One region of the Paenibacillus konkukensis genome, then DNA from elsewhere that is predicted to be linked to it. Evidence: riboswitches for the same ligand, from Rfam matches in the RefSeq annotation. Region 1 holds a riboswitch; each other region holds the start of a gene.
What was found. A riboswitch is a leader RNA that binds a small molecule or an ion and turns the genes downstream of it on or off. The one in region 1 is predicted to bind cobalamin.
Positions count from the first base shown of each region.

Region 2: linked by a shared signal. The riboswitch ahead of SK3146_RS26395 (ABC transporter substrate-binding protein) and the one ahead of cobJ (precorrin-3B C(17)-methyltransferase) in region 1 are both predicted to bind cobalamin.
Region 3: linked by a shared signal. The riboswitch ahead of nrdI (class Ib ribonucleoside-diphosphate reductase assembly flavoprotein NrdI) and the one ahead of cobJ (precorrin-3B C(17)-methyltransferase) in region 1 are both predicted to bind cobalamin.

Region 1 is NZ_CP027059.1:5,822,194-5,827,237, reverse strand. Features, by position in the region: gene SK3146_RS25355 (sirohydrochlorin chelatase) at 1-736, opposite strand, end outside; gene cobJ (precorrin-3B C(17)-methyltransferase) at 771-3,023, opposite strand; cobalamin riboswitch at 3,307-3,523, opposite strand; gene SK3146_RS25345 (helix-turn-helix domain-containing protein) at 3,730-4,116, shown strand; gene SK3146_RS25340 (hypothetical protein) at 4,143-4,340, opposite strand; gene SK3146_RS25335 (NAD-dependent epimerase/dehydratase family protein) at 4,616-5,044, opposite strand, start outside.
Region 2 is NZ_CP027059.1:6,064,897-6,069,940, reverse strand. Features, by position in the region: gene SK3146_RS26405 (ABC transporter ATP-binding protein) at 1-763, opposite strand, end outside; gene SK3146_RS26400 (FecCD family ABC transporter permease) at 802-1,839, opposite strand; gene SK3146_RS26395 (ABC transporter substrate-binding protein) at 1,841-2,890, opposite strand; cobalamin riboswitch at 3,086-3,288, opposite strand; gene SK3146_RS26390 (hypothetical protein) at 3,311-3,829, opposite strand; gene SK3146_RS26385 (aspartyl-phosphate phosphatase Spo0E family protein) at 4,195-4,461, opposite strand; gene SK3146_RS26380 (aminotransferase class I/II-fold pyridoxal phosphate-dependent enzyme) at 4,587-5,044, opposite strand, start outside.
Region 3 is NZ_CP027059.1:1,992,121-1,997,164, forward strand. Features, by position in the region: gene nrdF (class 1b ribonucleoside-diphosphate reductase subunit beta) at 1-701, opposite strand, end outside; gene nrdE (class 1b ribonucleoside-diphosphate reductase subunit alpha) at 739-2,823, opposite strand; gene nrdI (class Ib ribonucleoside-diphosphate reductase assembly flavoprotein NrdI) at 2,810-3,169, opposite strand; cobalamin riboswitch at 3,655-3,856, opposite strand; gene SK3146_RS08645 (type III pantothenate kinase) at 4,192-4,965, opposite strand.

The DNA of each region.
Region 1 (5,044 bases):
GCAAATTCGGATGAAAGCCGAAATAGTCGGCCAGCATAAACTGATGCCCCGGATACTTCTCCGAAAATTGGGTGAGCATCGCTTCCATCCGCTTGATCAACACGCCTGTAAACAAGAAATACGGCAGGATGACCACTCTGCGCGCGCCGAGCTTCAGACATCGCTCGATTCCTTCGTCGACCAACGGGGCGGTCACTCCGATAAACGCCGTCTCCACCCATTTGACCTTGAGCTTTTCCCAAAATAAACGTGAAATTTTGAACAAATCGCTGTTCGCATCGGCATCGCTGCTTCCCCGGCCTACGACGAGTACTGCCGTATGTTCAAGCTCAGGTTCCAGCTCCGGGCTCCCGGTCAGTTCAAGCCCCGCAGCCGCCCCGGCGGATTCCAGACGGGATGCGAGAATATCGAGCACTTGTTCATGCACTCCGATAGGCCGTCCGTATGTAAATTGTACGGAAGGGTAGCGAAGCTTGGCTTCGTCGATAGCGGCCGGAATATGAATTTTGGCGTGCCCCGCCGAAAATAACGTAATAGGAACAATCGCGATTTGCGAAGCTCCCTGACGCACGCAGCGCTCAATGCCTTGAGCGATCGTAGGCGATTCGAATTCCAGAAAGCAGGTTTCCACCAGTTGCTGATCCATCTCTCCCGCTATCGTGCGGACAAATTCCCGCACCTCTTCGTTGCCTTCCGCATCCTTGCTGCCGTGCCCTACAAATAGTACAGCATTCATGATCAGTAACCCCTCCCATATCCGTCACGTAACGTTAATCCCCACACACCGCGTTCTCAATTTGGAAAACGGGAAGCTCTTGGTGACGATAACCTTCTAATTCCTTGACCCGTTTGAAAAATTTATGAAACCGCTCATTCGGATGACCTTCCGAAATATAGCGCTGCACGATTCGTTCTATCGTTTCTACTAATTGCTCGGGCTCGATGCCCTCGGCTACCGGCTGCCCCGGATGAGCGTTACGCCCGACCGTCTTGCCGCCGAGGAACAAATCGAACTTCTGCTTGCGGTATACGATGCCGATGTCCTCCTGCACCGCTCCGTAGCAGGCCATACCGCAGCCGTTAAGACCAATCCGCAGCTCCTTCGGTACGTTGAGGCCGCCGAGCTTGCGCTGCAGCTCTTCGGCGTAAGGAATGGCATCTCCCTTGTCGCCGTTGCAGAAGTCGCAGGCCTTGAGCTGCGCCACATCGCCGATCGGAGCAAGCAGAAAACCTTCCGCGCGCAGCCGGGATGTAATTTCATCCGGATTGTCGGTCGGCACCCGCACGATCAGTTGATGATGCGGAGTATATTCCATCGAGCCCTTCTCGCCGACCACATCGGCCAGCGTGATCATCTGCTTCGCAGTGAATCGCTTCTCCGCTACGCCGGGACTTACCGCCAGCTCGAATATCGACTGCTGGCGGAACATCCCCGCTCCCGCTGGCAAGCCGTCGGCCGCCGTCTCTATGCCGCGGCTGCGGTCGACAAGCTGCAGCGCCTGCAGCGCCAGCTGCAGCGGCGACGCTTCCGCGACGCTCACGCTGCCTCCGCCCAGGCGCTCGCTCGCCCGTCCCGCGCTCACCGCTGTCGCCGCTGCGCCTGCGCTCGCTTCCGCGACGCTCACGCTGCCTCCGCCCGGGCGCTCACCTGCTCGCTCCGGCCTCACCGCTGTCGCCGCTCCGCCTGCGCTCGCTTCCGCGACGCTCACGCTGCCTCCGCCCGGACGCTCGCTCGCCCGCTCCGCGCTCACCGCTGTCGCCGCTGCGCCTGCGCTCGCTTCCGCGACGCTCACGCTGCCTCCGCCCGGGCGCTCGCCTGCTCGCTCCGCGCTCACCGCTGTCGCCGCTCCGCCTGCGCTCGCTTCCGCGACGCTCACGCTGCCTCCGCCCGGGCGCTCGCCCGCCCGTCCCGCGCTCACCGCTGTCACCGCTCCGCCTGCGCTCGCTTCCGCGACGCTCACGCTGCCTCCGCCCGGGCGCTCGCCCGCTCGCTCCGCGCTCACCGCTGCGCCTGCGCTCGCTTCCGCGACGCTCACGCTGCCTCCGCCGGGGCGCTCGCTCGCCCGCTCCGCGCTCACCGCTGTCGCGGCAGCACTCGCGCCGACGCCGGCATCCTCCTCGTCCCAATCGGACTCGCCCGGCTCATCCCAGTCCCAATCTTCGTCGTCGGAGTCGCTTCCCGACGGCTCATCCCACTGCCGCAGCGCCCACGGCTCCGCCTCCTCCTTCAGCCGCTGGTGAGGCTTCAGAGGCTGAACGTCCGCGTTCAGCGTATACTTGCGCTGGTAGCCGCGCGGCGTAATCATCAAGCCGTCGTACACCGTTGTCGACGCGTTGCCGATGATCACCGTCGTCAGCATGCCGATATCGTGATCCAGCATATCGCGCAAATTCGTCAGCACGACGTGCTGGCGGTCCCGATAGGCGCTCTTCACGATGCCAACCGGCGTTTCCGGCGACCGGTATTTAAGCAGAATGCGCTGCGTCTCCACGATCTGCCGCGTCCTTCTGCCGCTGCGCGGATTGTACAGCGCAATGACGAAGTCCGCTTGAGCCGCCGCCTCGACGCGCCTGGCAATCAGCTCCCATGGAGTCAGATGGTCGCTTAGACTGATCGTGCAAGCATCATGCATGACCGGTGCCCCGAGCAGCGAAGCCGAGGAGTTGATAGCCGAAATGCCGGGAATGATCTCGACTTCGACGCCGCCGCTGCGGCTCCAGCCTTTTTCCATCAACACTTCGTATACCAGTCCCGCCATCCCGTACACGCCTGCGTCGCCGCTGGAGATCACCGCTACCTTCTTGCCGGCTTCCGCCTGCCGCACCGCTTCCTGGGCCCGGCTGACCTCCTCCGTCATCCCCGTCCGGACGATTTCCTGGTCCGTCAGCAAACCGCGGATCAAATCGACGTACGTGTTGTATCCGATAATCACTTCGCTTTCTTCAATCGCTTCCCGAGCCCGTTTCGTAATATGCTCGAAGCTGCCCGGCCCGAATCCGATAATAAGCAGTTTGCCCGCCATGCTTGCACATCCTTTCCTTCCTAAACTCTATTCCCGCTGCGGCTGCGCATGCCTAAAAATTGAGCAAGCCATCCGCCAGTCGTTTCTTTATTTCTTCATGCCGGTATTCGTCGTTGCCGGTTGGCGCACCATTCCTAAACAATAAAAAAAGCATCTCCAACAAATAGTGTTAGAAATGCTTTTGCAGCCCGTACCCTTGGGTGGTAATAAGCGTCCGGAATGAATTCCGCGCTTTATATAAGGTAAGCCGATCTCTAACACCTCCCTAAATCCGCGTAGGTTAACAGTGTCATGGAACGAGGCAGGTCTCCTGACTTAGAGCTTCGTCCGGCGCCTTCCCAGGACAGCGACAACTGTCGTCCCAGTGGCATTCGTACCGGATAATAAACCGATGATCATCGGCGCTCCTTACAGTGGCGGGTCCGTGCCGGTTTTGCACCGGCTTCCCTTTTAAGCCGGAGGGGCATGCCCCGTCCAGCACCTAATTCGCTTTCATATTTAATTGTTCAGAGCAATCATATCACCCTAAACAAAGATTTGTCTATATACGCCTCTTGTCGAACGATGGCCTTACATGGGCCGAATTTCTTATTTTGCGCTTCAACCCTTGCAAGAAGTCGGCCTCGTACGAACAATGTAGCCAAAAGCTTGATTCCGAGGGGCAAACATGAAACAAATCAGATTAGAGAAGGTGGACGAAAGCTTTATGAAATACGGACAAACGATAGCGAAACTCCGGAACAAAAGATGCATGACCCAAGAGGAGCTTGCGAGCAGGGTAGGAATTACCCGTTCCGCACTCTCTCATTACGAGAACAACCGCAGAGAACCCGATTACGAGACGATTCAAAAATTCGCCGATTTTTTCGAAGTCACCGTAGATTACTTGATGGGGCGCAGCGAAGATACCTATTATATTAACGAGTTCGCCAACCAGCTGGAGCTGTCGGATGAAGCGATTATGGAGAGGTTCGTTCTGACCGTAGACGGCAGAGAATTGACCGAAGCGGAATCCAGAAGCTTCATTGCCTTTATTCGCTCGGAGCGTTTAACGGGCCAAAGCCAAAACAAGCAAGCGCAGGCCAAGCCTTGATGACGCGGCTTTTCGTCGCGGCTGTGTCATCTGCTGTATTCCATCAGATTCATTTCCCAGTGAAATACGGGATATAACGGCTTGCCGCCGCACGCGGAGAAGCCTTTGTCGGCCGCCGGAGCATGTTCGTCCTCCAAGCCGCTCCAACGTTCATAGGTTTCCGCGGAAATCTGCAGCTGTTCCATAATACGGTTGATATCCAAGCTCTTCTTTTGCTCTTGCATCCCAGTCCCACTCTCCATCTCGTTTCATAGCTTTCATTGTTTAGTATTATATATGAAGCGTCCAAAAAATAATGTCGCTTGCTGGGGGATGTTCCTATAAAACTGCCGATCATTTTGTCGAAATCGAAATTATAAATAAATCTTTATTTTCATAGAAAAATCCCTGCCCTAACCCTGTCACGGGAAGCAAGGATTTTTGTTTAGTTCTAAAAGAGTGGTGATTGAGTCGTGTCCTCCGGCCGCTTTTTCGCCACGCTTCTAAAATACGAAGCGTATCATGAATTTACAGTTTTTAGCCTGCGTCCCGCTTTTTTTACCCCCATTCTGCGAACGATCAGGCTGACAGAAGCCGGTTCCGGCGCAGCCTCTTTTACCCCGTTCAATTTATCCATAAACCGCTTGTAAATAAAATCTCCCGCAATCTGCGTCAAGCCCTCGCGCAGGCTGACCGAAGGCGTCCATCCCAAATCTTTGGCCGCCTTGGCGTAGCTTACGCATACATGGGTTTGTTCCGCAGCGCGCGCCGGGGCGTAAGCCGGCTTCAGCTTCTGACCGAGCATTTCGTTCATCAGATCGAACAGCTCGGCGATCGGCGTCGCTACCCCCGTACCTATATTATAGATTTCCCCGTTCCCCCGGGTCAGCGCCTGAATGTTCGCTTCCGCCACATCCGTCACGCAGACGAAATCCCGGCTTTGCAACCC
Region 2 (5,044 bases), 240 kb from region 1:
GATGCTTAAGCACGATCGGCTGCGTCCGGTACACCTGCTCCAGCAGCTCGCTGCGGATCACTTCCTCCGGCCTTCCGATCCCGGCCGCGCGCCCTTCCTGCAGCAGAAGAAGCCTGTCGCAATATTGCGCCGCCAAGTTCAATTCATGCAGCACGGCGACGACGGTAAGTCCGCTCTCCTGCTGCCATGACCGAATCCATTCCATCATCTGCACCTGATAGCCGATATCCAGATACGTCGTCGGCTCGTCAAGCAGCAGCAGCTTCGGCTGCTGGGCCATCACCTTGCCGAGCGCCACCCGCTGCCTCTCCCCGCCGCTTAGCGCGTCAAGGCTGCGATGCTGCAAATGCGCAAGCTCCAGCCGCTCGATGACGGCATCGATCAGCCGTTCCGAATCGTCTCCCGCGGCTTCGTCGCCGAGCCAATTTTGGAACGGATAGCGCCCCATGGCGATAATCTCCCGCACCGTAAAGCCGAGAGCCGGAAGCGCATCCTGCTGCAGCACCGCCGTCCAGCGCGCCAGCGGCTTGCGCGGGTAAGTATGCGCCTCTTGGCCCTGCAGCAGCACGCTGCCCGCACCGGGCTTCTCCACGCCGGAGATCAGCTTCAGCAAGGTCGACTTGCCGCTGCCGTTCGGCCCGATAACGCCGAAGCACTCCCCTGTGTGAACCGCGAAGCTGATATCTTCCAGCACAGGCCGCTCATGATAAGCGATGGCCGCATGCTGCACCCGAATCAGCTCTTGCCGAGCTCCCGTCTCCATTCGTTAGCCTCCTTGTGATCGAAGTATGCCGATGTACACTAAGAATTGGACATCCGCTTGCCGCGCTTCAGCAAATACGCGAAAAACGGAGCGCCCATAAACGCCGTCACCACGCCCAGCGGAATTTCCGTTGGACTAAGCAGCGTCCGCGCCAATGTATCCGCCCACAGCACATAGAACGCGCCGCCGATCAAAGATAACGGCAGCAGCAGGCGATAATCCGGACCGACCAGAAGCCTCAGCAGATGAGGCACGATAAGGCCGACGAACGCGACGACTCCCGATACAGATACCGCCGCGGCGGTAATTAGCGTTGCCGCCGCAAGCGCGATGAGCTTGGTCCGCTCCACGTGAACGCCGAGATAAGAAGCTTGCCGCTCGCCGAGCGCAAACAAATTCATTGCCCGGCCGAAGCCGAGCAGCACCAGCGCGCCGGCAGTCAAATACGGCAGCAAAATCAGCGAATACGACCAGTTCCGCATAGCAAGGCTGCCCATCAGCCAAAATACGATTTCATTGATGACCTGCTTGGACATCGCCACCATCAGTGAGACGAACGCCCCCAGAAACGCCTGCATCACGACCCCAGCCAGCACGAGCGTCTCCGTTCGGAGCTTCCCGTCCGTTCTTGCCAATATAATGACCGTGACGAGCGAAAGCGTTCCCGTGACAAAAGCGACGACAGGCACCGTCCAGGCGCCGAATAGCGCAAACTGCAGCCCGAACAAAATGAGAAAGGCCGCGCCGACGGAAGCCCCGGAAGATACTCCCAGCGTATACGGGTCGGCGAGCGGATTGCGCAGCACCCCTTGGAACGCAGCGCCGGCAATGCCCAGCGCGGCCCCGACCAGCATGCCGAGCAGAACGCGCGGAAGCCGCACCTTCCAGATGATTTGCTCGGCCGCCGGCTGCCAATCCGCCTGCACCGAACCGCCGATCACCGGCAGATGATGAGCGAGTATCCCCCAGACGTCCCGCAGCGGCACATGCACCGTCCCGATGGACAAGCTTATCGTTACGGAAAGAAAAAGGAGCAGAATGCCCGCTCCTCCCCACATCGTCAGCTTCCGCTTCATACTACTTCACCAATTCCGGATATATGCCTTTGGCTATCTCCACCAATCCCGCGGTAATGCGGGGACCCGGGCGGCTTGTCGTGTCCTTATCCACTCCGGCCAGCCGATTGTTTTTGATCGCATCCACTGAAGCCCAGCTGCTGCGCTCCTTAATAATTTGATCCAGCGATTTCTTCGAATTTTCGTCGATCAAATTTTTCGGGTACAGAATGACCTGCGGATTATCCGCTATGACCTTCTCCTCATTCAGCTGCGCATAACCGGTTATATCCGCGGAGACGTTGATGCCCCCGGCCAGCGTGATCAGCTCGTCGAGAAACTCGCCCTTGCCGACCGTCCAGCCCGGGGAAAACTCCATAAGCACCCGCTTCTTTTGCTCCGGCTTTAAGTCTTTGACCGCATCCGTTACTTTTTGGCGCTCGGCTTTCATCGAAGCGACCACTTTCTCCGCCTGCTCCTGCTTATCGAAAATTTGCCCGAACATCAAAATATTGTTCATCACATCGTCGATCGTCTTCGGTTCGACCTTGAACATATTGATATTTAGCCCGCGCAGCTGCTCCACGGCCGCCGTCTTGAGCGATACGCCGGAGAGCACAAGGTCGGCGTTGGCGGCGATCAGCGCCTCCTCGTTCGGCTTCACGATACTGCCCATTTTCGGCTTCTGCTTAGCCTCCTCGGGATAGTCGCAGAAGTCCGACACGCCGGCGATCTTGTCGCCCAGCCCAAGGGCAAACAGCGTTTCCGTCTCGCTCGGGGAAACGGAAACAATTTTGGAAGGCGCCTTTTCAAACGTAAACTCTTTGCCGGTCGCATCCTTGACCTTCAGCGGATAAACCGTCGCCTTCTTCTCCCCGCCCGCCGGAGCGGCGGTAGGAGCCGGCGATGCTTGCGTCCCTGACCCCGCCTTGGGAGGGTCGACGAGCTCGCCCTTAGCTGGTTGTTTCGCCTCGTTCGTTCCGCCGCAGCCGGCTGCGCCGAGCAGCAAAGCAAGTCCCAAAGCTGCCGCCAGCCAACGTTTCGATGATATGCGTTGTACGATTTTCTTCATTATCGGTGTTAGCTCCTCAAATTTATTTTCACGCGCTTACCGCGCGCTCGCTTCCTGCTTCCGTACAAGAAAAATCCCTCTGAGCTCCGGGGGCGGCCGGAGAAACCAGAGGGCTCACGATTGATCAAACGGCAATCAGGCTCTCCTGAAAGGCGAGAACCGTATGCGCTCGACACCCCTTTTTCCTCGAAAGGCCGGTCTTCCATCGAACAGGCAGGTTTCCTGACTTATGGGCATGATGGAGCGCCTCGCCTTCCCATTCTTGCATCCAAGAACAGTGGCATGCGGAGGCGCTTGCTCCCATATACAGTGGCGGGACCGTGCCGGACTTGCACCGGCTTCCCTTTTAACCTGCAAAGCTCTCGGCCTTGGCAGGCACCTGTTCGATACATACTATAAAGATGTTTATGCCTTAGATCCTTACTTCTCGGCAATCACTTTGATCACTTGCATCACTTTATCCTGATTCTTCGCATTGGCCGGCACGAAGGCGACCAAGTCTTTGCCATTCAATTTCTGCTCCGTGAACCATTTGGTTTTCTCTAGCGGAATGCCGTACAGATGCTTCTCGGTTTTTCCGCTTTCCTTGCCGTCCACCGGCAGGTCGAGCACGCCCTCCGGGTAGTCCTCGCCTTTGGCCGCATCGTCCAGACTGACGTATCCGCCCTGCTGCCCTATCGCCTTGAACTGCTCCATAGGAACAACAATGATCCCGTTGTCTCCGGCAGCAATTTCCACGATCAGCTTCTCCATCGAAAATATCGGAACCGTCTGCACGTTAACGGTCGGAGCTTGTCCGAGCTTCGCCTGCAGCGCAGTCTGCAGCTTATCTCCCACCTCCGTCGGAATCCCGTTGGCGCCCATCATAAAGATCGGCACATCCGACTTCGGTCCGCCGCCGCAGCCGGCCAGCACCAGCAGCAACAGCATGATTAGCATGAATTTTCCTCTCATGTTCCCTCTCCTTACAGTCATCATACGGTACGCCTCGCGCTTCTGCAGTTACTACCCTCCATCATATCATAAATGCCGACGGTCTATCAAAAAGACGAAGAACAAATCCCCCAAAAGCCATCCATGCCGCCGACGCGGCACCACAGACAATGGAAATGGGGTACCAAGAGTAATTTCCAGGGTAGTGACGTGATGCTCTGAAGCTTATTCCGTCCGCATCCAGCCTAGGCTGGATCGGCGTCTAACCCTTCCTCTGGGATCGTTCTATGGGTAGACTTTACTTTCGGGGGAGACCCCGGATTTCCACAGGATATGGCTGCGCTTCATTTCCTAAACAAAAAAGGAGCCGACTAACGGCCCCTCTTGCTACGGTTCATATATTCGTTAATTTTTTGATCTAACAGCATGCTGATCTCCACAACATTCGGTGAGGTCAAACTCTTCTCGGTCTGGACCAGCTGCTCCAATTTCAGACGCAGGTTATAAATCTCTTCTTCTAAAGAAGCGGTAGAAGAAGACTGTTTCTTTCTTCCAAAAATCCACTTCGGCTGCTGGTTATTCTCGCGAATCCAACCGATATTGATGTACTGTCTTAGCTGATATTCCGGAAAGGCCATTCTTCATCCCCCCTAACGCCTATCTCTAGATTCGGAAGTCTCATAAATGATCAACGATATGAAACTTCTATACTATTAAAGATACCAGTTTTTAGTTGGGATGGAAATGACTTTTTTTGTCGAATTTACAATTTTCGTATAAAATTCCCTATTCTGTCGATTGCTTCAAGCAGCTGATTGACCGAAGTCGCATAGGAGCAGCGTACAAAGCCTTCTCCGCCTAGGCCGAACACCTGTCCCGGCACCGCGGCAACCTTGGCTTCATAGAGCAAACGCTGCGCGAATTCCTCCGAGCTTAGGCCTGTAGACGCAACCGATGGGAAGGCGTAAAATGCTCCTTGCGGCTCATGGCATTCCAAGCCGATGTCTCTAAAGCCCTGCACCACAAGGCGGCGCCGCTGGTTATAGGACTCTACCATGCGATTTTTTTCTTCCATGCCGTTTTTCAAAGCTTCAAGCGCAGCCACCTGCCCCATCGCCGGCGCGCACATGACCGTATATTGATGGATTTTGAGCATGGCGGAAATCAGATCGCGATGTCCGCATGCATAGCCCATTCGCCAACCGGTCATCGCAAACGCCT
Region 3 (5,044 bases), 3.8 Mb from region 1:
TACAGCAGGCCGTACAGCGCCTCCCGCGCTTCTTCCCTCTCGTCCGGAGTCAGTCTGGCATACACTTCCTGGGCCAGCATGCCGACATAGAGACCGTGAATGCTCTCATCCCGCAAAATCAGGTCGATGATCTCGCCGCTGCTCGTCATTTTTCCTTGACCGGCCAAGTATAACGGATAGAAAAATCCGCTGTAGAACAAGTAGCTCTCCAACAGCACCGAAGCCGCCATGGCAAGATACAGCTGCTTCTCGGAGCGGATGTTCTCGTAATACTGCGAAATGGTTTCCGCCTTCGTTTGCAGCATAGGATGACGCTCTACCCATTGAAAGACGTCGTCGATCTCCTCGTTGGTCGCCAGCGTCGTAAAAATGCTGCTGTACGACTTGGCGTGAATCTGCTCCATCATACCCATGAAGCCGAGCACGGCTTTGCGCTGCAGTCCATCGACATGCTCCAAAATTTTGGGCATGCCGATGCCTCCTTGCACCGTATCGAGCAAAGTCAGCCCGCCGAGCACTTTCATATACAGCTCCTGCTCGGTCGGACTCAGCGTCAGCCACGACATCTTATCGTCCGACAGCGGAATCTCCTCGTCGGTCCAAAATTGCATAATGTTCTGGTTCCAGAACATCGCCGTGAAATCGTCATCCGGCCGGTTCCAGTTGACGGCTTTATGCGGCCTGGTCGTTTGTTCGTTCATTCCGTGATTCCCCCTTGCAAATGTCCGCTCATCTTGATCATACGGAGCAGCTGATGCATTCTTCCACCGTCAGGCGATTTGTCCTCGTATAGTAGAGCGACTTGAGCCCTTTGCGGGCCGCGTAAATATAGTAGCGCGCCAAATCTCTCGTCGTCACGTCGCTATTGACGTGAAGAACGGTGGAAATGCCCTGGTCGACGTGCTGCTGAATTTCCGCGATCAGATCGATCACCTTGAACTGGTTCATATTATAAGCCGATTTGTAGTAAAACACATTGTCTCTGGACAAAAACGGCATCGGGTAATAGGTCGTCGAGTTAGCGTATGTGCGCGTCTCGATCTGCTGAACGATCGGCATGACGCTCGACGTGGCGTTTTGGATATACGATATGCTCTGGGTCGGCGCGATCGCAAGACGATAAGCATGGTACATACCGTGCTTCGCCACCTTTTCCTTCAATTCAAGCCAATCTGCGGGCGACGGCAGCGTCATCCCTTCGAACAGCTGACCGATGCGGTCGGAAACCGGACGATAGTCGGTATTCGTATATCGGTCGAAGTAGGCCCCCGTCGCATAATCGGAACGCTCGAAGCCTTCGAAGGTTATGCCGCGTTCGCGGGCGATCTCCATGCTTTTCTCGATCGAGTAATAATTGACCGCCATAAAGAAAGCGCGAGCGAATTCTTGGGCCGCATCGCTTTCGTACGTAATATGGTTTTTCGACAAATAGCCGTGCAGGTTCATCGCGCCGAGACCGACCGAATGCAGCTCGCGGTTCGCCTTGACCACGCCGGGAGCATTGGCTACCGTCGTCATGTCGCTGACCGCCGTCAGCGCGATCATGCCTTCGTGGACGGACTCGCGGATTTTGCGCTGCTCCATCACGTTGACGATATTGAGCGAGGCCAGATTACAGCAGATGTCCCGGCGAATGATGTCCTGCTGTCCGTAATCGCCGATCTCCGATGTCTCCTGCAGCTGGAAAATTTCCGTGCACAGGTTGGACATTTTGATGCTGCCGAGCGCCTTCAGCGCATGCTGCCGGTTCGCGTTCGTTTTGTTCATCATGTACGGGTATCCCGATTCGAGCTGAATGGCGGCAATCTTCACCAGCATGTCGCGCGCCGACATAATTACCTTTTTGTTTACGCGCTCGTCGGCAAGCAGCTTATCGTACATGTCGTCCATATCCATATCGTCGAGATGCCGGCCGTAGGCGCGGAACACCGAATAAGGAGCGAACACGTGAAGCGGCTCGTTGCGCTCCGCCAGCTCGTAAAACTTGCCGGGCACGATCAAGCCTATGGACAGCGTCTTGAGACGGCTTTTCTCGTCGGCATTGATTTTTTTGCTGTCGAGAAGCTCCATGACGTCCCAGCCGAAAATATTGTAATAGGCCGCTCCCGACCCTTTGCGTTGACCCATCTGATCCGCGTAAGAGAAGGCGTCCTCCATCAGCTTCAGCACCGGCATGATGCCCTTGGCCGCCCCTTCCACGCCTTTGATCGGCTCACCGCGCCCGCGCAGCTTGGATAAGTTGACGGCAACGCCGCCTCCGACCTTGGACAGCTGCATGCATGTGGCAAGCGTATAATTGATCGCGTTCAGCGAATCGTCCACTTCCAGCAGGAAGCACGAAACCATCTCGCCACGGCGGCTCTTGCCCGCGTTCAAGAACGTCGGCGTGGCCGGCTGAAGCCGCTGTTCCATCATCGACGCCGCCAGCGTCAATGCCGTCGCCGCATCGCCCTGCGCAAGATGCAGGGCGACGATCGACACGCGGTCCGGATAATGCTCCAGATAACGGGAGTGATCGTTGCTCTTCAACGCATAATCCGTATAAAATTTCGAGGCCGCCATATACGAGGAAAACCGGAAATTGTAGCCGTGCGTCAGCTTGTAAACTTCCTCGACCTCCTGCTCGGTGTACTGCTCGTACACATTCTCGTAGTAGTTAAGGGCGATCATTTGCTTTACTTTATCGGTATGGGAGAGGAACGTTTGGCTTTTGGCAAATACCTCTTCCATAAATGCGTCCACCGCTTCCCGGTCCATATCCAGCCGGAAGAAGCCGTCGTCTTCCCGTCTCATCAACTGATTGTTTAATTCAATATGACGCAACCGCGCTCATCTCCTTCATGAATTGCTCTACATCGCGGGACGTGCCCGATAATTCGAATTTGGTCAGCACCGGTACGCCGTACATGCGGGCGATCCGGTCCGCGCTGACGGCAAAGTTGTTCCCCCAATTGCGGTTGCCGCTTGCCGATACGCCGGCCAGGCGGCGATAGTTGCGCTTCAGGAAATGAAGCACCTTCTCAGGAGGCTGGCCGAAACCGGTCGTGTAGGTGACGAGCACAAACGGTTCGTCAATCGTCATATTCTCCTCGATTTTGACCGAGGGCACATTCAGCTTGCCGACGAACCGTTCCACATTGCCGGTTTTGGAGTCGTAAGCAATCAGCATATCGGTGTTCTCCTCTCCTGTTTCCGAACCTATCAAAATTTCTGATAGATTGGCGCCATATCAAAAAAAATCAGCAGGACAAAATCCTGCAAACGTGAAACGCTTCTCTGAAGCCGTTTCTTGAGCAGGAACAAATCCCCCAAAAGCCATCCATGCCGCTACGCGGCACCACAGACAATGGAAATGGGGTACCAAGAGTAATTTCCAGGGTAGTGACGTGATGCTCTGAAGCTTATTCCGTCCGCATCCAGCTTCAGCTGGATCGGCGTCTAACCATTCCGCTGGGATCGTTCTATGGTTAGACATTACTTTCGGGGGAGCCCCCGGATTTCCACAGGAAATTGCCGCGCATAATTTCCTAAACAACAAAAAAAGCGCTTCTTTCGGCGGAAGCCGGATGCGCATTCTGGACGAAAAGCTCTACGGTTAACAATCAACCGTAAGCGTATGTACGTACGAATCCGACACTTCCCTATTCTCCGTAGGTAGTGGCAAACTGATAGGCAGGTCTCCTGACTCGGGAATCCCGGCTTCCTCGCCGCCTTCCCGGAATGCTGATCATCCCAGTGGCTTTTGGCGCGAAGCTCCTCCCTTACAGTGGCGGGACCGTGCCGGAATTGCACCGGACTTCCCTTTTAAGCTTAACGCTTCAAACAAGCGAAAAGCACCGATCAGCACAATATATAGAATGCAGAATTAAATGTACCTCAATATATTGTGATTGTCAATGATACATTTGTCCCACTCTGCACAAAACCGGACGCAATCTTTCGCCGCCCCGCTCCCGGCAAGGCGAAGAAGCCTTATGGCAAAAGGAGAGCCGGGGTTCATGCTGCTTGCTCCTGAACGCGGTCGTTCGTCCTTGCAAGGCTTCGCTATAAACTGCTTATAGAAATGCGGTAAAAACGCCGATCGCGCCATGCGGAAAATGCCGGTTGAAATCCGGGGACAAGGGCGAACGCCGACGCTTCCGCAGCCGGTTTCCGCTTGCTTCGTCTTTTTCGGCAGCGGGCTTCCGGCATCTAGCGGTTTAACTCCCAAGCGATGCGCAAGCCTTCGAGCACAAGATCCGGATGCGTGTGCTGGATCGTCCGCGACTCGGGCGAGATCAGCTCCGACAAGCCCCCCGAGGCGACCACCGTAAAAGGCAGTCCCGTCTCTTCCTTCATTCTGGTCACGATCCCGTCGACCTGCCCGGCGATTCCGTTCACAATGCCGTACATCATGCTGGACGACGTATCATGGCTAAGCCCCCTCTCGGGGCTAGTAATATTCACCGAAGGCAGCTGGGCCGTATTTTGGTACAGCGCCTCGGCCGATATAAATCCGCCGGGCAAAATCGCTCCGCCGAGAAATTGCTTTTTGTCGTCCACGACATTGATCGTCGTCGCCGTTCCGAGACCGATCACAATGACGGGCGCGCCATAAAACTGAAGGGCCGCTATCGCGCTGGCGATCCGGTCCGATCCGACCTGCGCGGGATGATCGGTTTTGATGGTGAGACCGGTTTTGATCCCGGGTCCGAATACAAGCGGCTCCAATCCCAGATGACGACGGGAAACTTCGCGCAGCGCCGCCAATAGGAACGGTACGACCGTGCTGATCACGACGCCTCCCAAAGCGGAATAATCGAACCGGCTCCGGACAAACAACTGGCGCAGCACGATCCACAGCTCTTCCGCAGTCATATCGCGCTGCGTAGTGATTCTCCAAAATTGGTTCAGGCTCGTCCCGCCGTAAACCGCCAGCTTCATATTCGTGTTGCCGACGTCGATGACTAGTATGTTTTCCTGCATCGCTCATTCTCCTGTGTCCAACATGTCATTGCTATTATAAACAATTCGAAGAGTCACCGCTACAAGGCGAAGCGGAATT